Regions from separate parts of the Gordonia alkanivorans genome, predicted to be linked through region 2. Evidence: predicted binding sites of a transcription regulator. Region 2 holds the regulator's gene; each other region holds the start of a gene.
What was found. The regulator LexA, encoded in region 2, represses DNA repair genes until DNA is damaged. The targets are predictions, from matches to a motif close to CGAACANNTGTTCG.

Region 1 (10,004 bases), 250 kb from region 2:
CGATGGTCTCGCGAGGTCCCCACCAGGCCTTCGTGGCTCGTCGCTTACGCTCCTCGCACCTCAGGCAGCGGACCTGGGTGCGTTGCGTTCTTTCGGATCAGGCAGAAAAAGGGGCACTCCCATCTTGGATGAGGGTGCCCCTCTTCTGCTCCCTGAGGAGGCCGGAGCCTGCGACGGCCGTCTCGAAGGGTCAGAACCGGCAGGACCGGATGTCGGTGGCGAGGATCGCCTTCGCGCCGAGCTCGGAGAGCTCGTCCATCAGGTTCTGGTGGTCCTTGCGCGGAACCATCGCGCGGACGGCGACCCAATCGGGATCTGCCATCGGGGCGACCGTCGGGGACTCGAGGCCCGGGGTGATCGCCGTTGCTTTGTCGAGGAGCGACTTGGGGCAGTCGTAGTCGATCATCACGTACTGCTGTCCGAAGACGACGCCCTGAACGCGCGCGATGAACTGCTTCTCGGCTTTGGTGAGATCGGCGTCGCGCCGGGAGATCAGCACGGCCTCGGAGTCGCACAGCGACTCGCCGAAGGCAGCCAGCCCGTGCTGGCGCAGCGTGCGTCCGGAACCGACGACGTCGGCGATCGCGTCGGCCACCCCGAGCTGGATGGAGATCTCGACCGCGCCGTCGAGCCGGATGATGTCGGCGGTGATGCCGCGCCCGGCGAGGTCGTCGCGCACCAGGTTCGGGTACGACGTCGCGACGCGCTTGCCGGCGAGGTCGGCGACGGTCCACTCCTGGTCGGCCGGGGCCGCGTAGCGGAAGGTCGACGTGCCGAAGCCCATCGCGAGCTGCTCGTGGACCTGGGCTCCCGAGTCGCCGGCGAGGTCTCGGCCGGTGATGCCGAGGTCGAGGCGTCCCGACCCGACGTAGATGGCGATGTCCTTGGGACGGAGGAAGAAGAACTCGACGTCGTTGTTGTTGTCGAGAACCGTCAGATCCTTGGAGTCGGATCGTTTGCGGTAGCCGGCCTCGGAGAGAATGGCCGACGCGGATTCGGAGAGCGCACCCTTGTTGGGTACAGCCACTCGCAGCATCTCGATGTCCTTTTCGTGGGGTTGTGCTCAGCTGAGCGGGAGGTTGTGTGTCGGCGACCGGGGCTTCCGGTCACAGATGTCGGTACACGTCCTCCGGCTTGAGGCCCCGTTTGATCATCATCACCTGCAGCCAGTAGATGAGCTGGGAGATCTCCTCGCCGAGCGAGTCGTCGGACTCGTGCTCGGCGGCGAGCCACACCTCGCCGGCTTCTTCGATGATCTTCTTGCCCAGGGTGTGCACACCCGAGTCGAGCGCGGCGACCGTGCCCGACCCCGCGGGGCGGTTCTCGGCCTTGTCGCTGAGTTCGGCGAACAGCTCCTCGAATGTCTTCACGATTCCTCATTTTGGCATGTCGCGGTACGCGTGAGACCGCCGGTCCATGCCTCGGTGACGTCGTCGAGTCCCAATCCGACCAGAGAGCGTCGAAACACCCGCAACGGTCCGGGTTCCACCGGTGCCGCGGATTCGACGACGAGGGTGAGACATCCGGCCGCCGTCGCGGCCTGAGCGCCGGTCGGGGAATCCTCCACCGCCAGGCATTCCGCGGTCGGCAATCCGAGCAGTTCGGCGGCGCGCATGTACGGGTCGGGAGCGGGTTTGCCGACGGCGACCTCGTCGCCGCAGACCGTGGTCGCGAAGCGATGACGGCCGATCGTCTCCAGGGCCACATCGGCTGCCTCACGCACCGTATTGGTGACCAGCGCCATCGGGATACCGGCGCAGGCGATCAGTTCCAGCGCCTCGAGTGCGCCGGGTCGCCACGGGAGACCCTCCTGGAAGAGTTCGGTCACCCGGTCCAGCGTCCACCGTCCATCCGCGGCGGGATCCCGGACCTCGGGCGACAGACCCGCGGCGTCGTGGACCTTCGCCAGCGCGTCGGGCAGGGAGTTGCCGAGCGTCGATTCGCGCAGGTGCGGGGTCATCGCGATGCCATGGAGCGCCGCCAGCTCGGACATCGCTATCTCCCAGATCGGCTCGGAGTCGAGCAGCGTGCCGTCCATGTCCCAGAGGACGGCGGCGGGGAGTCGGAATGCGGGATCAGCGGAGTCGGTCACCTCTGCATCATCGCAACCCATCGTTCCGTCGGCTCGTCGGCCGGGTAGAAAAGCTCGATCGTCAGCTCTTCGAGCGTGACATCGCGGGGTGAACCGAAGGTGGTCAGGGTGCTGAAGAAGGACAAGACCTCGTCGCCGAGTTCCAGCTCGAACGGCACCAGCAGCGAACCCACCTCTCGCGACCTGCCCGACACCTGCCCGCCGTTCAGACCGGACACGGTCGGATACGACGACACCTCGCGTTCGAGCTCGGCGAGTCGTTCGTCGCCGGTGATGCGCACCATCCGACGAAGGAGGTCGAGCAGGTAGGAGGCCCACTCGTCGAGGTTGTGCGTCATCCGCGCGAAGCCGTCGGGGTGCAGCGACACCCGGAACAGGTTGACCGGCCTGGCTTGGAGCTCGTCCGGGAGCAGGGACAGGAGCCGCATCGCGGTGTCGTTGGCCAACACGACGTTCCACGCGCGGTCGAGGGCCATCCCGATGTTGGGGTTGTGCGCGTCGAGCAGTCTCTTGACCTCGCCGCGCACGCGGGTCATCGTCTCCGAGTCGAGGGGCTCCTCGCTGTAGCGCGGTGCGTGACCGGCCGCGAGGAGGAGCGAATTACGTTCGCGCAGAGGGATGTCGAGACGTTCGGCCAGCGCGTGAAGCAGCCCCGGACTCGGGCGGGACTTACCCGTCTCGACGAAGCTGAGGTGCTTCGGCGAGACCCCGACCTCGTAGGCGAGGTCGAGCTGACTGATGGACCGGCGAGACCGCCACTGCTGCAGCAGAGTTCCCACCTCGACGGTCATGGGGTCATCGTAGACAGCTCTCGATCAGTTCGAGTGAGTACGCGATGGTCTGGGCGAGAACGTCTTCGGGCTCGCCGTCGAACTCCTTGCGGGTCGCGGAGACCCGGCCGCGATGGTCGAGTCCGAACCATACGGTTCCCGGTGCGGCCTCGTCGGGTTCCGGCCCCGCCTCGCCGGTCACCGCGACGACGATCTCGGCGTCGAACAGTCGCGCGGTGGTGGCCACCATGGCGCGTGCGGCCGTCTCGCTGACGACGGGCCCTTCGGGCACCTCGAGCAGGCCGAACTTCACGTCCTCGTGGTAGGCGATGACGCTGCCGCGGAACCAGTCCCCCGCCTGCGGGGCCTTGCTCAGCTCGCTCGCGAGGTTGCCGCCGGTCAGCGACTCCGCGACCGCGACGTGCACACCCTGCTCCACGATCGCGTCGGCCAGTTGCGCGCACGTCTCGGAGAAATCGGTCACGTCGGACATCGGTGGCTCGCCTTTCGGTCGGAATCTTCGATCACAGCACCCCGGCGATATCCGGATAGGGCCGAGATCAAACCACTACCTGGTAGGTAGTGGTGCCGGCGTCGGCGATGCGTCACTCTTGGGCCATGACCCAGACCAGCACAGATCGGCCGACCGCCATCCTGATCTCCCCGGCGATGGCCGTGCCGGCGCGGGTCTACCGACGGCTGACGGAGGCACTGACGGGATACGGGCTCGATGTCCGCGTCGTCGCGCGCCGCGGTGTCGAGGAAGGTGCAACCCCGCCCTCCCACACCGCCGACTGGTCCTACGTGGACGAGGCCGCCGACCTCGCCGATGCGATCGCCGGCACCAGGGCCGACGTCCCGGGCACGCGGGTCGTCGTGGTCGGGCACAGCCTCGGTGCGCAACTCGCCGCGATGGTCGCCCAGTCGTCGGATCACACGCCCGACGGGATCGTCGCAGTGGGCGCGTCGGTGCCGGCGGTACGCCACTACGGGCTCCGCGGTCTGGCCCTGGGCGCGATCGCCGTGGCCGTCGGGCCCGTATCGGGTGCCGTCGGCCATTGGCCCCGGCAGGGTTTCGGCGGCCCCACGGCCCGAACGCTGATGCGGCAGTGGGCACGTATGGTCCTCACCGGTAGGGCGCCGTTCGCCCTCGACGGCTCGATCGAGACACCGACCCTGGCCATCCGGCTCGATGACGACGAGATCGTCACCGACGGTGCGGCATCAGCGTTCGACGCCGCGTTCTCGCCGGAGTCGATCACCCACTGGCGCTACGACGACGCACGATGCCCGGCGGGCGGCAACACGACGCACATCGGCTGGGTCCGTACGCCCGACGTCGTCGCGCAACGGATCGCGGAGTGGTGGGCCTCGCAGGCAACCGGTGCACGGGCAGCCACCGAAGCCGACGCTCAGCGCCGACCGGGGTAGGTCAGGGCACCCAGGTCCCCGACGTGGACTCGATCCGCTCGCGTGTGCGGGCAGCCGTTCCACGGGCCCACGCCCCCGTCGAGACGAAGGCGAGAACGAGGACCGTAGCGCCACACAGCGCCATGATCAGCCACACCGGGCGGGCGGCGGCGGCGAGCCCGTCGGCGACCGACCCATCGATTCCGGCGAACGCCACCGCGCCGAACACCGCGACACCGAGCGCGGTGCCGACCTGGCGGCCGGTCGAGGCCATCGCCGACGCCAGACCCGCCTGCGTTCGGGGCATCCCCGAGACCGCCCCGTTGGTGATCGGTGCGTTGAGGAACCCGAAGCCGAGCCCGAAGACCAGATATGCGCCGCCGACGTAGACGAGGGAGGTGTCGTTGCCGAGGCCGGTGAGCATCAGGGCGCCCGCCACCATCCCGACTCCTCCGATCACCATCGGTGTCCGGGCTCCCCGATCGCCCACGAGCCGACCGGCGATGGGCGCGCAGACCACCGACGCCGCCGCCATCGGCAAGGTCATGAGTCCCGCGTGCAGCGGCGACATCTCACGAACCTCCTGCAGGTACAAGGTGTTGAGGAACAGGAAGCCCCCGGTGGCGGCGAAGGCGATGACCGCGCATGCGACCGAGCTCGAGAACGGCGCGCTCCGGAAGAATCGCGGGTCGAGAAGCGGCTCCTCGCGGCGACTCTCGTACGCGATCATCGCGACGAACGCGCCGGCCGACACGGCGAAACACGTGAGCACTCCCGGTGACGTCCACCCCTGGGGGCGTCCCTCGATGATGGCGAAGGTGAGGGTGGCGAGGAGGGTCAGGATCAACACCTGTCCGACCGGGTCCGCGCGGCGAGCGTGCTCGGCCCTCGACTCCGGGACGAATCGCATCGTCAGTCCGAGGGCGAGCAGGCAGACCGGAACGTTGAGCCAGAAGATCGCCTCCCACCCGATCCCGGAGACGAGGGCCCCACCGACGACCGGCCCGAATGCCAGGCTCATGCCGAACGCGGTGCCCCACAGTCCGATCGCCTGCGCACGCTCGCGAGGATCGACGAAGACGTTGGTGACGATCGACAGCGCGACCGGGTTGAGCATCGCGCCGCCGACGGCCTGCAACATGCGTGCCCCGATGAGGACCTCCGGTGTCGGTGCCAGCGAACACAACACCGACGCGACGCCGAAGGTCACCAGGCCGACCTGGAAGATCCGCTTGCGGCCCAGGCGATCTCCGAGCGATCCGCCGAAGATCAGCAGGCTCGCGATCACCAGCGCATACGCGTCGAGGACCCACTGCAGCTGCGCCGGCGTCGCGCCGAGGTCCGAACTGATCGACGGCAACGCGACATTCACCGCCGACACGTCGAGGCCGACGATGAACAGGCTCAGGCAGCAGGTGGCGAGGATGACGAGCCGGTCCCGCCGCGTCAGGGTGCCGTCGGCCGATCGAGCGCGCAGCGCAGCGCGTGCGGCGTTCACGACTCGGCCGCCGCGCGGAGGAGATCGAGCAATTCCGCGAGCTGCTGGAGCTGCGCCTCGTCGAGCGCGGCGAACATCTCGGGCGCAGTCGCGGGGTTCGCGGTCACCTCGTCCATCACCCGGCGGCCGGCGTCGGTGATCGTGACGCGCTTACACCGGCCGTCGTCGGCGTCGGCCTCCCGGGTCACGAGCCCGCGGGCGACGAGATCATTGACGATGCCGCTCATGGCCGATGCATCCACACCCATTCGCTCCGCGAGGTCTCGCTGCGTCATCGGCCGCACGGCGACACGGCGGAGCGCGCGGAACCGGCTGAACGGGATGTCGATGACCTCGCTGATGCGGGCACGCGACTGCTTCTCTTGATCCCGCACGAGGCTGTTCATCGCGAACCACACCTCGGTGGTGGTCTGCGAGCGTACGTGGTCGTCCGTTGTCGACATAAAACGATTGTAGTTTTACAACTATCTCTGCGGCAATCATGCAACGTCGGAGCTCCGCCGTACGCTGGGATGCAGCAACGTCGAGCGAAAGCTGAGTCGCATGTCGAAGATCCTCGTCATCGGACACCGCAATCCCGACACGGACGCGATCGGGTCCGCGATCGGCCTGGCACGGCTCGAACAGGCACTCGGAGTTGACGCGGAAGCCGTCGCCCTCGGCTCACCCGGCCCGGAGACGGCCTTTGCGCTCGACCACTTCGGCCTCGCGGCGCCGCGCGTCATCGAGCACGCGAGCCCCCACGACGTGATGCTCGTCGACCACAACGAACGCCAGCAGAGCGTCGCCGACATCGCCGACGTCACCGTCCGCAAGGTGATCGACCATCACCGCATCGCCAACTTCGAGACCGCCGCGCCGCTGTACATGCGAGTCGAGCCGGTCGGATGTACGTGTTCGATCCTCACCCGCATGTACGCGGAGAGCGAGGTCGAGATCCCCGCCGACACCGCCGGGATCATGTTGTCGGCGATCATCTCCGACACCCTCCTGCTGAACTCCCCCACGACCACCGACTCCGATCGCATCGCCGCCGAGGAGCTCGCGACGATCGCCGGCGTCGACCTCGTGGACTACGGGAACCGATTACTCCGCGCCGGAACGGACCTCGGTGACCAACCGGCGTCGTCGATCATCGGACTCGACGCCAAGACCTTCTCGATGGGATCGGCCAGCGTGCGCGTGGCCCAGCTGACCACCGTCGACGCCGACGCCGTCCTCGCCCGCCGAGACGAGTTCTTCGAGGCGATGTCCGCCGAGAAGGAGACCGCGGGTCACGATCTGTTCCTCCTATTGATCACCGATGTGATCGATTGCGACTCCGATCTTTTGGTGGTCGGCGAACCCGTCGACGCCGTCGAGCGTGCGCTCGGGATCACGGTTGCCGACGGACACGCCTTCGGCAAGGGCATCGTCTCGCGGAAGAAGCAGATCGTGCCGCAGTTGACCGAGGAGCTGACGAGCTGAGTTCGCCCGATTGACAGGTCGGACGGTAGCCGCGTTACCACACCGCACCGACAGTCTTGGCGACCGGAAGAACCGACGATATTCGTTGCACGACAACACAATCGCGGGTATTGTCGAACATACATTTCGCACCAGGTGTCGGGGGTGACCGCCATGAGGGATACCTCGCAGGTGGACGTCGCCGACGAGCCCATCTCGCGTGCCGAGGAACTGGTGGGTGAACTCCACCGGATCACGACCGAACTGCAGGCCGTCGATCTCACGCAGTGCTCAGATGCCGCACTCGTCGATGTCGCGGCCGAGACCGAACGAGCCATCGCTCGACTGGGTTTCGCCGGTGACCGACAGATCGTCGAAGCCACCGAACGCGACCTGCCCCGCAAAACCGGCCACCGCAGCGTCATCCAGTTCATGACCCACCGCCTACGCGTCGCCCACCCCATGCGGCGCCGCGACCAGATGTCAGCGACCGCAACCTTTCCCAGCCTCACCGGCGAACCACTCCCACCCCAGCACCCCACCCTGGCCGAAGCCTTCGCCGACGGACGTGTCGGATCTGCCCACGTGCACGCCGTGCTCGACGTCCTCGACCAGATCCCCCACGCCGTCGACCACGACGTGAAAGTCGCCGCCGAACGACAGATGGCCGAGATCGCCGTCGACCACACCCCCGCCGACATCGCCGCCCTCGGGGCGCGCTTGCTGGCACTCGTGGACCCCGACGGCACACTCGCCGACGACACCGACCGCAAACGCCGCCGCCAGCTGTACGTGAACCGCCAGCGCGCCGACGGCACCGCGAAAATGACCGCCAACCTCACACCCGAACTGCTTGCGCGCGTCACCATGTTGCTTGCCGTGTGGGCCAAACCCGGCATGAACAATCCGGATGACCCCGAATCACCCTGTGGCTCAGTCGAGGATGCCGATCCGGAAGCAGTCGAGGCGGCTGCCGAACGCGATACCCGCACCCCCGCCCAACTCAATCACGACGCCTTCAACGCCCTCCTCAAAGCTGTCCTCGACGACGGCCTGCTGGGCAAGAGCCACCGCGGACTACCCACGCAATTGATCATCAAGGCCGACCTCGACGACCTGGTCCGCGAAGCCGGTTTCGCCACCACCGCCACCGGCACCCTCATCCCCATCACCGACCTCATCAAACTCGCCGCTGACACCCAACCCTGGCTGGCGGTATTCAAAGACGCCACCGCCGTCCCGCTCTACTTCGGCCGCGGCAAAAGGTTGGCCACCCGCGAACAACGCCTGGTGTCCTTCGCCAGACCCGACGGCGAAAGCTGCTCCACCCCCGACTGCGGCATAGCCGCCGCACACGTGGAAATACACCACGCCCAACTGGATTGGGGCCTTGGCGGACTCACCGACATCACCGACCTCGCCCCCGCCTGTCCCAAACACAACCGCATGGTCGGCGACCAGCCCGGCCAGTACACCACCCGCATGGTTCGGGACGGACCCGACGAAGGCCGCTGCGCCTGGCGGCTCAACGCCGAACCCGGCGCACCACCCAACCCCGAACGCATCAACCGGCGACCCGACATACCCCGCCGATTCGCTGAACAACTGAAACAGGTGCGCACCGAAATCCACGGACCCAAACCCGAGTCCGGCGATCAACCGCGCTTCGAGATGCGCCAGATCATCGACCTCCGCAACGCCTCCGACGCCGAAGCCACCCTCGCCTCGATACTCCTCGCCGCGGCGTACCCGCGCGGGTGACGCCGAATGGTCTGTGAGCCTTCGTGGCTCGTCGCTTGCGCTCCTCGCACCTCAGGCAGCGAGGGCTATGTCGCGTTCTTTCGGATCAGGGAGCAGAGGTGATGCCCTGACCATGACGGCCCGCGCCGTCGGCGAATCGCGCGGCTCCTGCGACGGTGTCGGAGGCAAGTGACACCATCCCATGGCGCAGCTCGTTGACCATGGCGGCGTCGGTGTCCATGCCCGGCTGCTCGAGGACAGACAGACGATCCTGGCGAAGGCACGTCTGCGGGAACTGTGCGATCTGGGTCGCGAGCTCGACGGCGGCGTCGAGGGATGTCCCGCACGGTACGACCCGATTCGCGAGTCCGATCTGCAGCGCCTCGTCCGCGGCCACCGCGCGCCCGGTGAGGATCAGGTCGATCGCGCGGCTCTCCCCGATCAACCGAGGAAGCCGCACCGTCCCACCGTCGATCAGCGGAACGCCCCAGCGCCGGCAGAAGACGCCGAAGACAGCATCCTCCTCGACGACGCGCATGTCGGCCCACAGCGCGAGTTCGAGGCCACCGGCGACCGCGTGACCGGAGATCGCCGCGATCACCGGTTTGGACAACCGCATCCGGGTCGGGCCCATCGGGCCGTCACCGTCGAACTCCACCCGGTTGGGGGTTCCGTCGGCGATGGCCTTGAGATCGGCTCCGGCGCAGAACGTCCCGCCCTCGCCGTAGAGCACGGCCACCGAGGCGGTTTCGTCGGCGTCGAACCGACGAAACGCGTCGGCCAGGGCATCGGCGGTCGCCCGATCCACGGCGTTGCGGCGGTCGGGACGGTCGATCCCGATGATCCGGACCGGTCCCTGCGGCCGTTCGATCACTCCCGACCCGCCCATCGCCCCTCCGATCGTGGTGAAGACTCAGGTGTTGAAGTACTTGGCTTCCGGATGGTGCAGCACGAACGCATCCGTGGACTGCTCCGGATGAAGCTGCAGTTCCTCCGACAACTGGACACCGATCCGCTCCGGCTCGAGGAGCTCGATCATCTTCGCGCG
Region 2 (10,004 bases):
AACGGTCGCCGCATCGTGCTGGCCACCAACGTCGCCGAGACATCGGTGACGGTCCCCGGCATCCGCTACGTCATCGACACCGGCACCGCTCGTATCAGCCGGTACTCGACCCGCACCAAGGTCAATCGCCTTCCCATCGAACCGGTTTCGCAGGCCAGCGCCCGCCAGCGCGCCGGCCGGTGCGGTCGCGTCGCCCCCGGTGTGTGCATTCGGCTCTACAGCGAGAACGACTTCGACGCCCGGCCCGCGTTCACCGACCCGGAGATCCTGCGTACCAACCTCGCCGCCGTCATCCTCCAGATGACCTCGCTGAAACTCGGTGAGATCGCGGACTTCCCGTTCGTCCAGCCGCCCGACGAGCGCGCCATCCGCGACGGCATGGGCGTGCTCACCGAACTCGGGGCGATCACCGTGAGCCGTGAGGGCGGCCCGCCGCGCCTCACCCCCGTCGGGCGCTCGATGTCCCGGATCCCGGTGGATCCGCGGATCGCGCGGATGCTGATCGCGGGTCGCGAACTCGGCTGCCTCGACCACCTGCTGGTCATCGCCTCCGCGATGTCCCTGCCCGACCCCCGCGAGCGTCCGGCCGAACATCGCGAGGCCACCGACGCCTCGCACCGGCGCTTCGTCGTGCCGCAGTCGGACTTCCTGTCCTACGTCGAGCTGTGGCGCTACCTCGACGAACAGCGCAAGGAGCTGTCCAGCAGCAAGTTCCGTCGGATGTGCGAACGGGAGTTCCTGCACTTCCTGCGAATCCGGGAATGGCGGGACCTGCATCGCCAGCTCACCGAGATCGTCAAGGATCTCGACTGGCCGGTGAGTCCGGCCGGTTCCGACCTGCCCGAGGTCGACGCCGATGCGGTCCATCGCGCGATCCTGTCAGGACTGCTCTCCAACATCGCGGCGCGCAACACCGAGGGCCGCGAGTTCACCGGGGCGCGCAACACGACGCTGATGATCTTCCCGGCGTCCCCGCTCGCCAAGAAGCCGCCGCCGTTCATCATGGCCGCCGAGGTCCTCGAGACCTCGCGACTGTTCGCGCACACGGTCGCCGGCATCGACCCGCTGTGGGCGGAGAAGCTGGCCGGCGATCTGGTCAAGCGCACGCACAGCGAACCGCACTGGTCGTCCAAGCGCGGTGCCGCGATGGCCTACGAGCGGGTCACCCTCTACGGCGTCACCCTCGTCGCGCGTCGTCGCGTCGACTACGGCCCCATCGACCCGGTCGTCTCACGCGAACTGTTCATCCGCCACGCCCTCGTCGAGGGCGACTGGCGCACGCAGCACCCGTTCTTCGAACGCAACCGCGCACTGCTCGAGGCCGCCTCCGACGTCGAGAACCGTATGCGCACACGCGGACTGGTGATCACCGAGGACCAGCTGTTCGAGTTCTACGACAAGCGGGTGGGCGCCGAGGTCACCTCCGCACGGCACTTCGACACGTGGTGGAAGAAGGCGCGGCGCTCCGATGCGGCTCTGCTCGATCTCAAGCCGGAGGACGTCGCGGCGAGTACCGAAGCCGCCCCCACCGACTATCCGGGCGCCTGGCAGCAGGGCGACACCCGACTCGAACTCCGCTACCGGTTCGAGCCCGGCACCCCCGATGACGGTGTCACCGTGATGATCCCGCGCGCACTGCTCCCCCACGTGCGCCCGGCGGGTTTCGACTGGTCGGTGCCCGGCATGCGGACGGAACTGGCCACCGCACTGGTGAAGTCGTTGCCGAAGCAGCTACGCAAGTCGATGTCGCCGGCACAGCGTTTCGCCGAACTGGCACTGGCCCGCCTCACCCCACGGAGCGAGCCACTCACGGTCGGGCTCGCTCGCGAGCTCACCACGATCACGCAGATGACGGTCACCGCAGGCGATTTCGACGTCGACCGGATTCCGGCCCACCTACGGATGCATTTCGCGGTCGCCGACGACGCCGGGGAGATCACCGCGCGAGCCGATTCCATCGCCGAACTGCAGCGCGCGGCCACCCCGGCAGCGTCGAAGACGGTGAAGCGCACCCTGTATCGCGCCTGGACCGACGAGGGCATCGGCACTCTCGCCGCACAGCGGACCGTCGACATCGCCGGACAACGCCTCACCCGTTACCCGACCATCGACGCGATCACCGACGACGCCGGACGCACGCGCGGGGTGGTCGTGATCGACGCCGCGTCGGAGCAGACCCGTGATCGATTGGCGGCGAGAGGAATCGTCGCGCTCCTCGACCTGGCGATCCCGCCCCTGCACCGCCGCGTGGCCGGTTCCCTCGGGGCCGCGGGTCGACTCGCGCTGAGCCAGAGCCCCTACCCGGATCTCGATGCGTTGCTGGCCGACTGCACACGTCGCGCCATCCGCGATGTCGTGGCGGGCCTCGACGCCGGCACCCTGTCGGCGGTGCGCTCTCCCGAGACATTCCGCGTGCTCACCGAGAAGTTGCGTCCACGGATCACCGAGTCGGCACCGGACTACTTCTCTCTCGCCGTCGAATCCCTCGGTTGGGTGGCACCGGTCCGTGCCGCGATCGACCGACATGCCGGTTCACTCGCGGCCGATGACGTCGCCGAACAGCTGGACAATCTCGTCTTCGACGGATTCGTCGCCGCCACCGCACGACGACATCTGGAGAATGTGCCGCGCTACCTCGCGGCCGCCGAGGCCCGCCTGTCGGCGCTCCCCGCATCGGCGGCCCGGGATCAGGCCGGAGTAGCCGTCGTCGACCGGGTGACCGAGCGGTGGGCGCAACGACTGACTCAGGTGCCCGACCACCGGAAGGCGCACGTCAACGACGAGGCCCAGTGGCTCGTCGAGGAGCTGCGGGTGGGATTGTTCGCCGAACGGCTCGGCACCGCGTACCCGGTGTCGGAGAAGCGGGTCCTACGAACTCTTGACCGACTCGGCTGAGGCGGCTCGGAGGTCGTCGATCTCGCGCTGGAAGTCCTCGACGGAGTCGAACGAGCGATAGACCGACGCGAACCGCAGGTAGGCGACCTCGTCGAGGTCGCGCAGCGGCTTGAGGATCGCGAGACCGACCTCGTTGCTGGGGATCTCGGCCGATCCACTGGCACGTACGGTGTCCTCGACCTGCTGGGCGAGCTGCGCCAATGCGTCCTCGGCGACGTGGCGTCCCTGGCATGCGCGCCGGACGCCCCTCATCACCTTCTCGCGACTGAACGGTTCGGTGACGCCGTTGCGTTTGACCACCGCGAGCACCGCGCTCTCCACGGTCGAGAAGCGTCGCCCGCACTCCACGCAGGAGCGGCGGCGCCGGATGGCCTGCCCCTCATCAGCGACACGCGAGTCGATGACCTTGGTGTCGTCGTTCTTGCAGAAGGGGCAGCGCATCGTATCCTCACGCAGGTCACGGGACACTCTGGTGCAGCCGCGCCGCATGCCAGGCCGGTAGTCGGCCGGTCCCTGTGACATCGAGGATACCGCCCGTGCTCAGTGGTACCGGGGGGCGAGCAGCGGCTGACCGACGCGCAGCCCGCTCGACGGGAGGTCGTTCAGCTGGATGATCTCGTCGACGACCGCCTCACGCGGCATCTCGGGGGCGACGCGCGATGCGATGGTGCTCAGCGAGTCGCCCGACCGCACGTGTACGACCTCGGTGCCGACCGAAGAAGGTGTGACCGTCGCGGCGTAGTTCTGACCGACGACCGCGATGACCCACACGGCCAGAGCGAGCCCGACGCCGGCGAGAATTGCCGTCGCCGTGCGCCGACGCCGCCGGATGACGGCCGAGGGCGCGGTATGCGCAACACGCGAGACGGGTACGACCGGTGCACGACCCCGCATACCGACCGGCGAGGCGCACCGGGTGGAGGCGACCCGGCGGACCCGGACCGCCGACTCCGGCACCGGACGCCCGTCGACGGGCCGGCGGCCGTCGCCGCGGCGCATCGGGCGCGGACGCTCCAGGACGTCACCACGGACCGAATCGGTGGAGCGGTCGGGGTCGATGAGAGTGGCGGTGCGCATGATGCCCTCCGTGTTTCCGGTCGAACGCTTGTCCGTGCTCCGGCTGCGTCGTCGGCGTTCGAACTGTTCGATTGTCGATCATCTGTTCGATGAACTGATGTTCGATTTGTAGCACGGCACGCCGACACTTGTCTCGCAACACGTCGAACAAATGTTTGATGCGGTCGGCATTCTCGGCTAGGGTCGTCGTCAGACAAGCGATCTACCAGCACGTTCGGAATCGAGAGGAACCCGATCATGAGCGATGACGGCGGTAAGCGCACCGGAGCGCGGGGCGCCGACGAGCCCGTCGCCCCGGCAGACATGGCGGCGGCCGAGGCCTCGCTGACGCCGCGGCAGCGCGGAGTTCTCGAGGTGATCCGCAGATCCGTGCGCGAGCGCGGTTACCCGCCGAGCATCCGCGAGATCGGTGACGAGGTGGGTCTCACGTCGACCTCCTCCGTCGCCCACCAACTGCGGACGCTCGAACGCAAGGGCCTCCTCAAGCGCGACGCGAATCGTCCGCGAGCGGTCAACATCGCACCGAGTGAGCCGCCGACGCCCACCTCACCGACCGGTGGTGCGCTACCCGAGCCCACCTTCGTGCCGGTGCTCGGCCGGATCGCCGCAGGCGGCCCGATCCTCGCGGAAGAAGCCGTCGAGGACGTCTTCCCGCTCCCCCGCGAGCTCGTCGGCGAGGGTTCGCTGTTCCTGCTGAAGGTCGTCGGCGAGTCGATGATCGACGCCGCGATCTGCGACGGCGACTGGGTGGTCGTGCGCCAGCAGAACGTGGCCGACAACGGCGACATCGTGGCCGCGATGATCGACGGCGAGGCCACGGTCAAGACCTTCAAGCGCCAGAAGGGTCATGTCTGGCTGATGCCGCACAACGAGCTGTTCGACCCGATCCCGGGCGACGAGGCCGTGATCCTCGGCAAGGTCGTCACCGTGATGCGGCGTATCTGACCTCTTCGTTCTCGAGAACCGCGGCGGCAGCCGCGCGCGCCGCAGCCGGATCGGTGGTGGCGAGCGCGGCTGTCGCCGCGTTCTCGCAGGTCGACCGTGAGACGCCGCCGAGGCGGGCACCGACCGCGGCGGCCGCCACCGGAGCACTCGACAGCGAGGTGACACCCAACCCGACGAGCACACAGGCGAGGATCGGGTCCGCCGCGGCCTCGCCGCACACGCCCACCGGTTTCCCCTGGTCCCGTCCGGCCCGCGCGACCGTCGCGATGAGGTGCAGGACCGCCGGCTGCCACGGATCGGTCAGCGATGCGAGATCGGCCGACATCCGGTCGGCGGCCATCGTGTACTGCGTGAGGTCGTTGGTGCCGATCGAGACGAAGTCGACCTCGGCCAGGATCGCCGGCGCGAGGATCGCGGCGGCGGGGACCTCGATCATCACCCCGGCGACCAGTCCGCGTTCCCGTACCTGAGCGGCGAAGGCGGCCGCCTCGGCCGGTGAGGCGATCATCGGCGCCATGACCCAGGGGCTCGTCTCGGAACCCTCCGCGGCGCGCGCGATCGCGTCGAGCTGATGGGCACGGATCTCGGGGTGTGCCAAGGCGATCCGGTCGCCGCGCACACCGAGGGCCGGGTTGGCCTCCTCGGGCTGGTACACGAAGCGCAGCGGCTTGTCCGAGCCGGCGTCGAGGGTACGGATGACGACCTTGCGGCCGCCGAACGCGTCGAGCACCTCGCGATAGATGTCCGCCTGTTCCTCCACCGACGGCTCGTCGGCGCGTTCGAGGAAGGCCAGTTCGGTGCGGAACAGTCCGACGCCCTCCACCGGATGATCGGTGGCCGCACGGGCCGACGATCCGTCGGCGACGTTGGCCAGGATCGCCACCTCCACACCGTCGGCGGTGCGACCCGGGCCCGACCAGCCGGCGACCCGTGCGGCCTGACGCGTGTACTCGTCGACACGGGCCCGCGCGGCGGCGTTGTCGGGTTGCACGACGATCTCGCCTGTCGTGCCGTCCACGAGTATCACCGTGCCCGAGTCGATCCCGGCGAGACCGGGGACCGCGACGACACACGGGATGCCGAGCTGCCGGGCGATGATCGCGGTGTGGCTGGTGGGCCCGCCCAGGCGGGTGACCAGCGCGATGGTGGTGGCGGGATCGAGCCCCGCGGTGTCGGCGGGCGCGAGGTCGTCGGCGAGGAGGACCGAGGGCACGTCCGGCGTGGGCACGCCGGGCTCGGGGAGGCCCAGGAGTTCGGCGAGGACGCGGTCGCGGACGTCGTTGAGATCGGTGACGCGCTCGGCCATGAGCCCACCGAGCTTGGTGAACACGGCGGCGAACTGTTCGGTGGCGGCGACGGCGGCCGACGGCGCCGAGGCGCCCTTGGCGATCAGACCCGAGGCGGCACCGATCCAGCCGCGGTCCTCCGCGAGTCCGGCCGTTGCGGTGAGCACCTCGGCGGCGACGCCGGTGTTCTGCGATGCACGCTCACGTAGGCGCGCGGCGACCGCGGCCGCCGCGGCGGTGAACCGTTCGGCCTCGTCGGCGCGACGGTCCTCGGCGATCTCGACGCCTGCGCCCAGTGCCTCTGCGGAGTGGTCGGGTCGGCGTCCCGGCCAGAGTGCGGGCCCGAGAGCCACACCACCGACAACCGGCGTCCCCGTCAGAATCTGCGTCATGTGACCACGGTTACAAATTCTTCTTGACTTGTCAACACAAACAGGCGTAAACACAATTACTACAACACGCAAAGCCGCATGTTCCCACATTGGACGACCCGATCAGCGCCACGGGAACGATCAGAACGGAGCCGGTGTGTACGCCGAGGAGAGACAGCAGGCCATCGCCGAGGAGGTACGCGTCGCAGGACGCGCCTCGGTCGCCGAGCTCGCCGCGAAGTTCGACGTGACCAGTGAGACGGTCCGCCGCGACCTCGCGGTGCTCGAACGTGCCGGGCACCTGCAGCGAGTCCACGGCGGTGCCGTCCGCCCCGAGGTCCTGCGCGTGATCGGTGAACTCGGCATCGACGAGCGCGAGACGGAACAGACCGAGCAGAAGGCCGCGATCGGCCGTGCCGCGCTTCGTTTCCTCCCGCCCGACGGCGGATCGGTGCTCTTCGACGCCGGCACCACCACCTTCCGGGCCGCCGAGGCCATGCCGCGCGACCGCGATCTCACACTGATCACCAACAGCCTCCCGATCGCCGGGCTGCTCGCCGGACGCCATGCCGACGGTCTCCACTCCCTCGGCGGTCGCGTCCGCGGACTCACGCAGGCGACGGTCGGCGCCGAAACGGTCGCCGCGCTCGGCCGACTCCGCGTGACGACCGCGTTCATCGGCACCAACGGCCTGAGCGAGGCGCACGGTCTGTCCACCCCCGATCCCGACGAGGCGGCGGTGAAGGCGGCGATGGTCGCCGCAGCCCGCCGCGTCGTCGTCCTCGCCGACAGTTCGAAGATGGAGCGCGAGGAGCTGTCCGGTTTCGCCGGCATCGACGACATCGACGTTCTCATCACCGATTCCGGCATCGATCCGCAGTTCTCGGCCGCACTGTCCGCCCGCGGCGTCGAGGTCGTGATCGCGTGATCCTCACCGTCACCGCCAATCCCAGCGTCGACCGCACCCTCGAACTCGCCACCCCGCTGCGACGCGGCGAGGTCCAGCGGGCCGGCGTCGTCCGCGCCGAACCGGGCGGCAAGGGCGTCAACGTCGCCCGCACCGTCGCCGCCGCCGGTCTCTCGACACGGGCCCTGCTGCCCGCTCGCACCGGCGACCCCCTGCTCGCCGCGCTCGACGACCTCGGACTCCCCTACGACGCCGTCCCCGTCGACGGCGAGGTCCGTTCCAACGTCACCATCGCCGAATCCGACGGCACCACCACGAAGATCAACGCCCCGGGCGTGACCCTGACAGCAGCTCAGCTCGAGTCGCTGTCCACTCTGATCCGCACCCACGCGAACGGCGCGGAGTGGGTCACGCTGTGTGGATCACTTCCACCCGGCGTGCCGGAGCACTGGTACCGGACGGTCGCCGACGCGCTGGTCACCGCCGGATGCCGCGTGGCCGTGGACACCTCGGGAGCACCGTTGCGCGCAGCCGCGGCAGGACGTGTCGACCTGATCAAACCCAACGAGGACGAACTCGCCGAACTCACCGGCGCCGATGCCGCCGAGCTCCGTGATTCCCTGTCGCGCAACGATCTCCGGCCGGTCGTGACCGCCTCGCAGGCCCTTGTCGAGCAGATCGGCGGCAGCGTCCTGGCGACGCTGGGGGCGCGGGGCGCCGTCCTCGTCACCGCTGCGGGCACTTGGTGCGCGACCCCACCGCCGATCGTCCCGCGCAGCACCGTCGGCGCGGGCGACTCGTCCCTGGCCGGCTTCCTCATCGCCCAGACGCGCGGTGCGTCGGCTCCGGAATGTCTCCGCTCCGCCGTCGCCTACGGTTCGGCGGCCGCCGCGCTCGCCGGCACTGCCTCCCCCACTCCCGATCATCTCGACCTGTCCGGGGTCACGATCACGGAACTCTCCGGGGCCGGCCGATGAGATGAAGCCGATCCCGCGCCCACAGGACCCCCACAAACCCCCGACCCACATTGCCGAAGGACATCCCATGACCGAGCAGATCATCACCGCGCAGACGGTGAGTCTCGACGTCGACGCCGGCGCCGACCCCGCCGCCGTCATCACCACTCTCGCCGATGCTCTGGCCGCGGCCGGACGGACCACCGATCCCGCCGACCTGGCCCGGGCGGCACTCGAGCGAGAGGCCAAGTCCGCCACCGGACTACCCGGTGGCATCGCGATCCCGCACGCCCGCACCGCATCGGTGACGTCGGCGAGCCTCGCCATGGCGCGCCTGTCCCGCAAGGTCGACTTCGGCGCAGCCGACGGTCCGGCGGATCTCGTCTTCCTCATCGCCGCCCCCGAGGGCGGTGCGGCCGCGCACATGAAACTGCTGAGTTCCCTGGCGCGCTCGCTCGTCCGCCCCGACTTCGTGGCGAGCCTCCGCGAGGCCGAGACCGACGACCGCGTCATCGAACTGGTCACCGCGGCCATCGATCCCGACGCCGGGAAGGCCGCCACTCCCCCGGCAGCCCCGGCGGCGAGGGAGACCCCGGCCGCCACCGAGAAGCGCAGCGAGACGGTCTCCGAGAACCGGCCGCGCATCCTCGCGATCACCGCCTGCCCCACCGGGATCGCGCACACCTACATGGCCGCGGACGCACTGAAGTACGCTGCCGAACGGGCCGGGGTCGACTTCGCGGTGGAGACGCAGGGCTCCTCGGCCACCACACCGTTCGATCCCGAGGTCATCGCGTCCGCCGACGCCGTCATCTTCGCCACCGACATCGGGGTCAAGGGCAAGGGCCGCTTCCACGGCAAGCCGGTGATCGCCTCGGGCGTCAAGCGCGCCATCAACGAACCCGACACGATGATCGCCGAAGCCGTTGCGGCCGGACGGAATCCGGATGCGGCTCGCGTGACCGACGACGGCGGCACCGAGTCCGCCGAGGCGGGTTCATCCGGCGTCGGACTGGCCGGGCGCACCCGTCAGGCACTCATGACCGGTGTCAGCTACATGATCCCGTTCGTCGCGGCGGGCGGTCTGCTCATCGCGCTGGGCTTCCTGCTCGCGGGCTACGAGATCGCCAACAGCACGCTCGATGCCGGCGGTTCCCTCAACGACGCCGCCTTCATCGCCCTGAACAACAGCCTCTGGGATCTCCCCTCCGGGGGTCTCCTCCAGTACCTCGGCGCGGTCAGTTTCGCGATCGGGTCGGGGGTGATGGGACTCGCCGTCCCGGTCCTGGCCGGGTACATCTCCTTTGCGATCGCCGATCGTCCCGGCATCGCACCCGGTTTCGTCGCGGGCATCGTGTCCCTCGCAGTCGGCGCGAGCTTCATCGGCGCACTCATCGGCGGCCTCATCGCCGGTGCCGCGTGCCTGTGGATCTCGCGACTCCCCGTGCCGCAGTGGGCCCGTGGACTGATGCCCGTCGTGGTCATCCCGTTGTTCGGCAGCCTGATCGTCGGCGGTCTGCTCTACCTGGTTCTCGGCAAGCCGCTCGCCTGGCTGACCGAGCAGATG
Region 3 (10,004 bases), 2.1 Mb from region 2:
GCCGGCTCATCCGGGCTGTCCGTCGACGAACCGACACCGCAGCCACCCGAAGCCCGCTGTACGCACCGGGCGGCCTCGATCTCAGCGCACGAGAAAGGAAGTCGACATGACGCCCGACTTCACCGTGGACTCGAACATCGATGACGCCTGGCGCACATTCCAGTTGCACGTCGGCGACCGTCTGGCCAACCTCACCCCCGGCTCGACGCTCACCATCCAGCAGGACCCCCTGATCCCCGAAGGCCCGCACGGCAGACTGCGATTCACCCTCACCGGGTCGAACCGTCTGCGGTGCACCATCGACGACACCGATCTGCACCCCACCGAGGAGTACTTCCTCGAGCATCTCGACATGCTCGCCGACATCGGCTGGCGTCGGCTGCGCAACGGCACCCACATCTACGAGGTGGGCCGCCGGCGCGTCGACGAACTCGCCCACACCACGGTTGCCACGCTGCGTCGCGTCTGGGAAGTCGTGCACCCGGCCTTCCTCGACCACACCCCGGCAGCGCGCGCCGAACCACAGATCGAGGTCGCGGTCCAGCCTTTCGACGACGATCACCTCCGGGCACTGCTCGTCGGTTCGCTCGAGGACCTGACCGGTTGCCGGATCCAGACCGACGCCGACGGCGACATCGCCTTGCCGACCAAGCCCGTGTCCTCGTGGCTGAGCCCGCGGTCGGACGCCCCCCGGCTCGAGTTCTTCGCCCGCCTGGCCGGCGACATCCCCGATCGCAGGCGCGCCGCCGACATCGTGGCGGCCCAGCCGACGATGGGTTCGGCGGTCCGTGTCCATCTCCTGCAGGACGAGGTCTTCGCGACCCTGACCCTCGAGTGTGCGGTCTTCCACCCCCACAATCTGAGCTCCGCGCTCGCCGAGTGGTTCAGCTTCCTCGCCGACTGCGCGCCGAACGTCATCGAGCAGATCACGCAGACTGCGGCGCCGACCCGGCCCGAGACCGACGAACGCCTGCCGGATGCGCTGCAGACCTTGCTCGAACTCGATCCCGACGGTCGGTCGCTGTCCGCTCATGAGGTCGCCAAGATCTGCCGCTACAACCAGGCCGACATCCTCTCGTTCATCCACACCTGCGAGGAGCAGTACCTCACCTGGCGGCGTTCGGCGGCCGACGCGGTTGCGTCCGCGGACTCGACCGAGGCCGACGCATGCCGGCACGAGGCCGACGCCTGGCGGGCCACGACCCACAATCTGCGCGCCGCGCTCCGGGTCGTCGTGCTGTCCGACGACGACGTCCCCGACCGTCGTCCGACGGCCAAGTAGCCGCGAACCGGACACGACTCACCCACCTGCTGATCTTCCGGTAGTCCACCCGGAGGATTACGGCCCCGTACACGAGCGTCACGGTGATGCCTGCGCTATATCGGTAGTGGGTCTCCTGCGGGCGGCCCCGCCCGGCCTCCCATCGGAGCACTGCATGACCCTCACCACCGACCGCAGCACGCTGACGTTCGCCTTCCCCGAACTGGGACCCGACGCCCGCCTGCATGTCGTCTTCCCGAGGACCCTGCGCGCGATCGATCCCCACGACCGCAGCGGACTGACCGCCGACACCACCTTGCGGCTCGCGCACGGCTCACCGACCGGTGACGCCGACGCCGTCATCCCGATGTGGCAGTCCGAGGCGACCTGGATCGACTTCTCCTCTCCGCACCAGCATCCGTTCCTGGTGATGGTCGGCGTGGACGGGATCAACGCGATCAGCGGTGAGCCGTTCACCGGGACACCCGACTTCGCCACCGACGATTACATCGAGGTGCCGACCCAGCAGACCCTGGCGTCGTACCGAACGGTCACGGGTGATCACCGGCAGTTCGTCGCTCCAGCGATCCACACCGCGGCGAGACCGGACGCGGGCGGGATCCTGGTACAGCTGGCGGTGATACCGATGCGGGCCGAGGCCTGGGCACGACGCCGCCGCCACACCTCCGCGAATGCCTGCGTCCTCTGCGACATCTCCTGGGCCGAGCAGGCACGCGCACAACCGCGGACCGCGGCGCCTCGGGTCATCGGCCCGCTGGAGTCCGCCGACACCTGGCATCCGACCCGGATGGGGTCGGCGGCCGTCCGGATCGTCAACTCGGTGATGTGGGAGTCGCTGACCGGCGGCTCACCGTCCCACTCTCGGCTGACGTGTGCCGACTACGTCGACCACCGACTCCCATGGCACACGAGCTTCGGCGAGACGACCCGGCATTCGACTCCGCTGTAGATCTCACCCGGGTGTCAGGAAGGCGTCGTAATATTCGGGTTCCGCAGGTTCGCCGGCGGCCACCCAGCACGAGGACCCAGCCCTAAGGAGTGCGAATGTCCCCCGATTTCGATGCCGTCGTCGAGGCGGCATGGCGGGACTTCACCGACACCCTCGCGGGCCGGGTGCCGCAGCTCGTTCCCGGGCAGTCGTTGACGGTCGTGGAGGCCGCGGCCGGTGGCTGGCGCAGGCGCATGACGTTCGCCGTCGCCGACGAGGACCGGTTGCGCTGCACCATCTCCGCGGGAGACCTGACGTGGACCGACAAGGACCGCTGGATGCGGCAGGCCACCTACATCGTCGACCGCGGCTGGTGCCGCCTCGAGGGTCGCAGCGCCTTCTGTTACGAGGTGGCCGACGACCGTTTCGGTGACCTCGCCCGCGCCGCCGTGCGAGCTCTGCGCGAGGTGTGGGGAGTCATCCACCCGTCGTTCGTCAGCATCGGCGACCCGTCGTACGCGCGGCACCATCTGGCCTCGGGATCGGCCGACACCGAGACCACCGACGACGCCCCGGGGACCGACCGACACGGCCGCGAGTTCGGGACCCACGCGCTCGACCCCGAGACGACCAACGCCGACACCATCCGCTTCGCTTCGCTGGCCCATCCGCTCGACGCCCCGGTCGAGAGCGGCGTCGTGCCGCAGTCCAAGGATCATCTCGTCGAACTGGTCCGCGCCGCGATGGCCGCGGCCGGCCGGCCGGTGGTGATCAGTCCGCGCAAGGCGATCTTCCTGCGGTCGTCGGGGACGTCGTTGCTACGGCCGACCCGCGATGCACGCGCGCTCGAGATCGTGACGATCCTCAGTTCCGCGGTGCCACCACCGTCGGTCCTGGGGATGCTGATCTCCGAGTTCTCCCCGCGCTGGCCGGAGATCGCGGTGGTGGTCCGCAACGGTCTCGTCTATGCCCAGCGCCGACTCGACGTGGCGGTGTTCAGTCCCGCCAACCTCGACGCCGCGCTGCGTCGCTGGGACCAGTTCGCCGCCACCGCCCGCGCCGAGATGATCGCCCGGCTCGACGGTGGCAAGAAGTCCACGCACCGGTGCCGTGGCGAACGACTCCCCGGGGTTCTGCTGGCACTGCTGCGCCTCAGCCAGAAGCCGGACAGCAAGCTGTCACCGACCACCGTCCTGATCGCCTGCCGCCGCGATCCCGAACGCGTGCACGAGTTCTTCGACATCTGCGCCGCCGAGATGCGCGAGTGGATGGACAATCTCGCCTCGGCTCGCAAGGCCGAACTGGGCGAGGAGGAGATCGCCTTCTGCGAAGCGGAGCACCGCGCCTACGCCGAGGTGGCGCAGTTGCTCCTCAGCGCGATGGAGCTGGCCTGACGCTCAGGCGGTCGACGCGTACGACAGGTGCACCACGCCGTTGTCGAAGGACTCCGTCCCCACCAGGGTGAGCGGCAGGTCGGCGAGACCGTCGAAGAGGCGCGCACCGCTACCGAGAACCACCGGATAGACGAGTAGGTGCAACTCGTCCACCAGCCTGTCGCGCAACAGGGCTCGGACCAGCGTGCCACTGCCACTGACGTACAGGTCGTGGGAGCTCTTGAGTTCGCGGATCTTATCGGGGTCGTAGCCACCGACGACCTCGGAGTTCTGCCAGCCGGTCGCTTCGTCGAGCGTCGAGGAGACGACGTATTTGGTGGTGTCGTTGAAGAACGGAGCGCCCGGGTCGTCGTCGACGCTCCGTTCCGACCACGCCGGACCGAACATCTCGAACGTGTTGCGGCCCAGCAGGATGCCGTCACATGAGCCGGTGATACCGCCCAGCACCTCGCCCATCCGGTCGGTGAACCCGTACGGCATCGTGAAGGCGGGGTTCTCGAAACTGCCGTCGAGGGTGATGAATTCGTGGACGTGGATCTTTCCCATCGGGATGCTCCTGTGCTCGCGGTCTGCGTTGTTGTCACGATGTCAGACCCGAGGTCCCACCGGAACTCATCGGCCGCCGGTAGCGGGCCGTCGAAACCGCCTCCGCGCCAGAGGAGGGTCGATTAGGGTTCGGCGCAGCGGGTCCGCGACGAGGCGGGCCCCGGAGGAGGTTCGCGTGGCCACCGTCCACACCGCAGCAGGTCCGATCGATTCCGCCGATCTCGGCAAAGTGCTTGTGCACGAACACGTCTTCATCGTCGGCGAAGAATTCCGGCAGAACTACCAGGACGACTGGGACGAGGACGCGAAGGTCGCCGAAGCCGTCCGCGATCTGTCCGAGCTGAAGGAGCTCGGTATCGACACCATTCTCGATCCCACGGTACTGGGGCTTGGCCGGTACATCCCCCGCATCCAGCGGATCGCCGAGCAGATCGACCTCAACATCGTCGTCGCGACGGGCCTCTACACCTACAACGACATCCCGTTCCAGTTCCACTACGCCGGTCCCGGGTTGCTGTTCGATGTTCCCGAACCGCTGGTCGATCTGTTCACCAAGGACCTCACCGAAGGCATCGCCGACACGGGGGTCCGCGCCGCATTCCTCAAGTGCGCCATAGAGGAACAGGGGCTGACGCCCGGCGTCGAGCGCGTGATGCGAGCCGTCGGCCAGACCAGCGCGCAGACCTGTGCGCCCATCACCGTGCACACCAACCCGCACACCCAGTCGGGTCTGGTGGCGCAGAAGGTGCTGGCCGAAGAGGGTGCCGATCTCACCAAGGTGGTCATCGGCCATTCCGGCGACAGCGTCGACCTCGACTACCTGATGAAGATCGCCGACGCCGGCTCGATCCTGGGCATGGACCGATTCGGTCTCGACCTGCTGCTGCCGTTCGAGGACCGGGTGAACACGGTCGCCGAACTGTGCAAACGCGGCTACGCCGACCGCATGGCACTCGCCCACGACGCCTCGTGCTTCATCGACTGGTTCGACCACGAGGCGAAGAAGCAGGCGCTGCCGAAGTGGAACTACCGCCACATCAGCGACGACGTCCTGCCCGCACTGCGGGAACGCGGGGTCAGCGACGCCGACATCACGACGATGCTCGTCGACGTCCCGCGCCGGTACTTCGAGTAGCCGTCGTCAGGCCAGCGAGCGCTGGTAGCGACGCATTCCGCGCAGCCAACGGTCGTAGTCGGCGCCCTTCTGGCGGTACATGTCCAGCACCTCGGCGTGCGGCAGGATCAGGAACCGTTCGTCGGCAACGGCTTCCAGCACGATCGCGGCCACCGCACCCGGGGTCAGGACCTCACCGGCGGTCTCGACGGCCCTCTGCATCAGCTTCTGATCCGCGGTCGCCGAATCGTCGTCGGGCCGCAGCAGCTTGGTGTCGACGCCCATCGGGCACAAACAGCTGACGCGGACACCGTCGTCGCCGTGGGTGATGTTGAGCCACTCGGCGAAACCGACCGCGGCATGCTTGGTGACCGAGTACGGCGCGTTGCCGATCTGGGTCAGCAGGCCCGCGGCCGACGCCGTGCTGACGAAGTACCCGCCGCCCCGCTCGACCCACTCCGGCACCAGACGACGCGCCGCCCGGATGTGGCTGCGCAGGTTCACGTCGAGCGCCAGATCCCACATCGCCTCGTCGGTGTCCAGGCCGCCGCCACGTCCGATACCGGCGTTCGCGAAGTACAGGTCGACGGGCCCGTAGGTGGACTCGGCGAGGCGGACCGCGGCGTCGATGTGGTCGTCGCTGGAGGCATCGCCGGCGATCGCGACCGCGGCCTCCCCGAGTGCGCCGGCGACGCTTTCCGCCGATGCCGCATCGAGGTCGGTGACCACGACCTTCGCGTCCGCCTCGACCAGTGCGTGCGCGAGCGCACCACCGATCCCGCCCCCGCCGCCGGTGACGATGGCAACCCTGCCTGCGACGTCCATGGGAATCTCCTTCGATCGGTGAGTCTGGATAAAGACCTACCAGACGTTCCAGCCGTCTCCCACGGACGACCCGTGCCGGAGAGTTCGCCTCCGGGTCTGGGCAGGGATTATCAGGGGCGCGATACCGATCTCCTCCGTCGGTACGGGCCTGGCTGGTCACGGATTCCGCAGGTGTTCCGGTCGATCCTCTTTCCGTGAGCTCGGAGCCATCGCCGAACTGCGTTCCACTACACTATCCCACCGACAAGATCCCGCCCGTGAAGTTAGTTCAGTCTTGTTGCACGCCAACGGAATAGCGCGTACAGTCGAACATGTCTTCGAACCGAGATTCTCGAGGGGGTGACCGCCGTGACCGACAGCGCATCGACCGATATCACCGACGCGTCGCCTCCGGCCGGGGTGCCCGCGTTACTCGACGAACTCGACGCGATCATCGACCAGCTACAGACCGCGGGTTTCACCCGCCTCACCGACACCGAGGTCGACGACGCCGGAATCCGTATCGAACAAGCCATCGCCCGACTCACCTACACCGGTAACCAGCAGATCGTCGAAGCCGACCAGCGCGACCTACCGCGCAAAGCCGGCTACCGCAGCGTCATCGACTACATGAAATACCGGCTCCGCATGGCCTACCCCGGCAAACGCCTCAAACAAACCCGCGCCACCGCCACCTACCCCGACGCCACCACCGGTGCACCCCTCGAACCCGTCCACCCCACCCTCGCGAAAGAGTTCGCCGACGGTCGGGTCGGGTCCGGGCACGTGCATGCGGTGATGGACGTGCTCGACCAGATCCCCCACGCGGTCGACCACGACATCAAGGTCGCCGCCGAACGCACCATGGCCGAACAAGCCGTCAACCTCACCCCCGACCAGATCACCGACGCCGGCGCCCGACTCCTGGGCTACCTCGACCCCGACGGAACATTGACCGACGACACCGACCGTCAACGTCGCCGCAACCTGTACCTCAACCGGCAACGCGCCGATGGCACCGCCAAGATGGCCGGCACCCTGACGCCTGAACTGCTGGCACGGGTGTCGATGTTCCTGGCCGTGTGGGCCAAACCCGGGATGAACAATCCGAATGATCCGGAATCACCGACAGGGTCCATCGAGGATGCCGATCCCGACGCTGTGGCTGCCGCGGCCGAACGTGATGACCGCAGCCCCGCCCAGCTCAACCACGACGCCCTCAACGCACTCCTCAAAGCCGTGTTCGAGGACGGCATGCTCGGGAAGAGTCATCGCGGGTTGCCCATGCAGGTGATCGTCAAGGCCGACCTCAACGACCTCGTCCGCGAAGCCGGTTACGCCGTCACCGCCACCGGCACCCAGATTCCCGTCACAGATCTCATCCCCATGATCGCCGACGCCCAGCCCTGGCTGGCGGTGTTCAAAGACGCCACCGCCGTCCCGCTCTACTTCGGCCGCGGCAAACGCCTGGCCACCCGCGAACAGCGACTGGTGTCCTTCGCCCGGCCCGATGGTGAAAGCTGCTCCAACCCCGACTGCTGTGTACCCGCCACGCACGTGGAAATGCATCATGCCCACATCGATTGGGTCGATGGCGGATTCACCGACATCACCAACCTCACCCCCGCCTGCACCCGCCACCACCACATGGTCGGAAACCAGCCCGGACAATTCACCACCCGCATAGTTCGCGACGGCCCCGACGAAGGTCGCACCACCTGGCAACTCAACACCGCACCCGGCGCACCACCCAACCCCGAACGCGTCAACCGGCGACCCGACATACCCCGCCGATTCGCCGACCACCTCAAACAGGTACGCGACGAGATCCACGGACCCGAACCGGAGTCCGGCGATCAACCACGCCTATACCTCCGCCAGGTGATCGACCTACGTGACGCCACGCCCGTCGAACTCGTGGTCGCCTCAGCGCTTCTCGACCACGCGTACGGCCGCTCAGGACGGGAAGGTCACCGGCCCTTCGAGGTTCGTCGCTAACTGTAAGACCCGGGCAGGTTGTGAACGTGTAGGCGTTCGATCGGGGTGAGTCCGCCGATGCCGGTGTGGGCTCGGTGGTGATTGTAGTGGTGTAGCCAGTCGTCGTAGGTGGCTGCGCGGGCGGTTTCTGAGCTGTAGAACTCGGCGTAGGCCCATTCCGAGGCCAGGGTGCGGTTGAATCGTTCGACCTTGCCGTTGGTTTGCGGGCGGTAGGGACGGGTCTTCTTGTGCTTGATCTCGGCGCCGAGGGATTCTGCGAAAACCTTTGAGCGGTAACAGGCGCCGTTGTCGGTCATCACTCGTCTCACAGTGATCCCATGTTGGCTGAAGAAGGCGTTGGCGCGGTCCCAGAACTGCGCGGCGGTCTCTTTGCGTTCGTCGGTGAGGATCTCGGAGTATGCCAGCCGGGAATGGTCATCGACGGCGTGGTGCAGATATGCGTACCCCGGGCGGTGTTTCTTGTTGTGCCGGTTGCCGATCGTGCGCCCGAGTTTGCGGTGGCCGCCGCCTTCGGGGATGCGGCCGAGTTTCTTGATGTCGATGTGGATCAGGTCGCCGGGAGCGTCGTGTTCGTAGCGTCGTGGCGGTGTCCGGCGTACCGGAAGCCCGGTGGCCTGGTCGAGGTGACGCAACAGCGGCATCCGATACCGGCGCAACACCGCCTCGACGGTCGATTTTGCTAGCCGCAGGTGCGCAGCGATTCGTGCAGCGCCCCAGCGACGCAGGAACCGCAACTTGATGATTCGACGTTCCCGGCGCACAGGGAGCTGATGGGGTGACCGGTAGGGGCGGCTGGACCGATCTGCCATGCCGGCCTCACCGGTCTGCCGGTAGCGGTCGGCCCACTTCTTGGCCGTGGCCGGTGAGCAGTTGAACCGTTCGGCGGCCCGTCGTAGAGGCCAGTTCTTATCGACGACGCACTGAGCCAGGGCCAGACGGCCACGTTCGGTGAGGAAGGCATTACGGTGGGTCATGAGGGCCTCTTGGTGATCGGCGTGTGTGTGGTAACCACATCGATACCGGAGGCCCTCACCTGTTGACCGGCACCACGCCGTTCACAACCTCCCCAAGAGTTACAGCTAACGCTCCTCACACCTCAGGGAGCGAGAAACGCACGCACACCACCACCCCACGCACCCCCCGGGGAGCCGGAACGGGCGCTGGTCAGTTTGTCACCTCGTCCACATCGTCGAGGTCCGCAGACGACGCGCCGGTGATGATGTCGAGAACCTTCGGGTACTCGGGCGCGGTAGAGGTCACCACCGAGCCGTGGTTGCCGCCCGGGAGCAGTACCGCGGTGGCCTCGCCTCCCTGCTTCACGACGGCTTCGACGTAGCGACTCGAGTTGGCCGACGAGACCATGCGGTCGCCGGTGTTGTGCACGGCGACAACCGGCGTCGACGGATCGATGTTCTGGATCGGATCGACCATGGCGTAGCGCTTCGGCACCTGACGCGGTGTGCCACCGAGGGCGGTCACGATGCGATCGTCGCCATGCGTTGCGGCATAGACCATGTCGAGCGGTCCGGCGAGCGAGACGATGCGTGTCGGCCGGAACACCGGCCTCGCACCGACCTCGTCATCCTCCAGCTTGTGCCGAGTACCGCCCCACACGGCGAGCTGCGCGCCCGCACTGTGTCCGACGACGAGCTCATCGTCGGTGGTGATCTGTGGGAACTGCTTGTCCACCACCGAGACGTGGTCGAGCGCACTCGCGACATCCCGGAAGGTCGTCGGCCAGCCGCCACCCGAACCCACCCGTCGGTATTCGACGTTGTAGACCGCCATCCCGCGATCCGCGAGATCCCGCGCGAGCGGCTCGAAGATGTCCGCGCCCAGCGCACTCTGCCACGCACCACCGTGGATCAAGACGACGAGCGGGATCGAATCGACCCGCTGCTCCCCCTCCGGCAGGTACAACTCGGCCCAGTTCTGCTC

Region 1: C5O27_RS14960 (DUF222 domain-containing protein) is a predicted target of LexA. The motif match lies at 7,352-7,365, and genes of this name have one in related genera.
Region 3: C5O27_RS04325 (HNH endonuclease signature motif containing protein) is a predicted target of LexA. The motif match lies at 6,396-6,409, and genes of this name have one in related genera.

Annotation. Positions count from the first base shown of each region.
Region 1 is NZ_CP027114.1:3,288,980-3,298,983, reverse strand. It holds gene hisG (ATP phosphoribosyltransferase) at 191-1,036, opposite strand; gene C5O27_RS15000 (phosphoribosyl-ATP diphosphatase) at 1,107-1,370, opposite strand; gene C5O27_RS14995 (HAD family hydrolase) at 1,367-2,113, opposite strand; gene C5O27_RS14990 (helix-turn-helix transcriptional regulator) at 2,089-2,883, opposite strand; gene C5O27_RS14985 (CinA family protein) at 2,888-3,355, opposite strand; gene C5O27_RS14980 (alpha/beta fold hydrolase) at 3,481-4,293, shown strand; gene C5O27_RS14975 (MFS transporter) at 4,295-5,770, opposite strand; gene C5O27_RS14970 (MarR family winged helix-turn-helix transcriptional regulator) at 5,767-6,213, opposite strand; gene C5O27_RS14965 (manganese-dependent inorganic pyrophosphatase) at 6,314-7,237, shown strand; gene C5O27_RS14960 (DUF222 domain-containing protein) at 7,391-8,977, shown strand; gene C5O27_RS14955 (crotonase/enoyl-CoA hydratase family protein) at 9,063-9,845, opposite strand; gene metH (methionine synthase) at 9,870-10,004, opposite strand, start outside.
Region 2 is NZ_CP027114.1:3,040,885-3,050,888, reverse strand. It holds gene hrpA (ATP-dependent RNA helicase HrpA) at 1-2,895, shown strand, start outside; gene nrdR (transcriptional regulator NrdR) at 2,869-3,336, opposite strand; gene C5O27_RS13855 (LysM peptidoglycan-binding domain-containing protein) at 3,436-3,972, opposite strand; gene lexA (transcriptional repressor LexA) at 4,210-4,917, shown strand; gene C5O27_RS13845 (putative PEP-binding protein) at 4,895-6,595, opposite strand; gene C5O27_RS13840 (DeoR/GlpR family DNA-binding transcription regulator) at 6,732-7,502, shown strand; gene pfkB (1-phosphofructokinase) at 7,499-8,458, shown strand; gene C5O27_RS13830 (PTS fructose transporter subunit IIABC) at 8,526-10,004, shown strand, end outside.
Region 3 is NZ_CP027114.1:934,187-944,190, forward strand. It holds gene C5O27_RS04295 (TY-Chap domain-containing protein) at 107-1,282, shown strand; gene C5O27_RS04300 (hypothetical protein) at 1,437-2,231, shown strand; gene C5O27_RS04305 (TY-Chap domain-containing protein) at 2,327-3,604, shown strand; gene C5O27_RS04310 (dihydrofolate reductase family protein) at 3,608-4,150, opposite strand; gene C5O27_RS04315 (phosphotriesterase family protein) at 4,326-5,285, shown strand; gene C5O27_RS04320 (SDR family oxidoreductase) at 5,292-6,089, opposite strand; gene C5O27_RS04325 (HNH endonuclease signature motif containing protein) at 6,438-8,066, shown strand; gene C5O27_RS04330 (IS481 family transposase) at 8,063-9,040, opposite strand; gene C5O27_RS04335 (alpha/beta hydrolase family protein) at 9,231-10,004, opposite strand, start outside.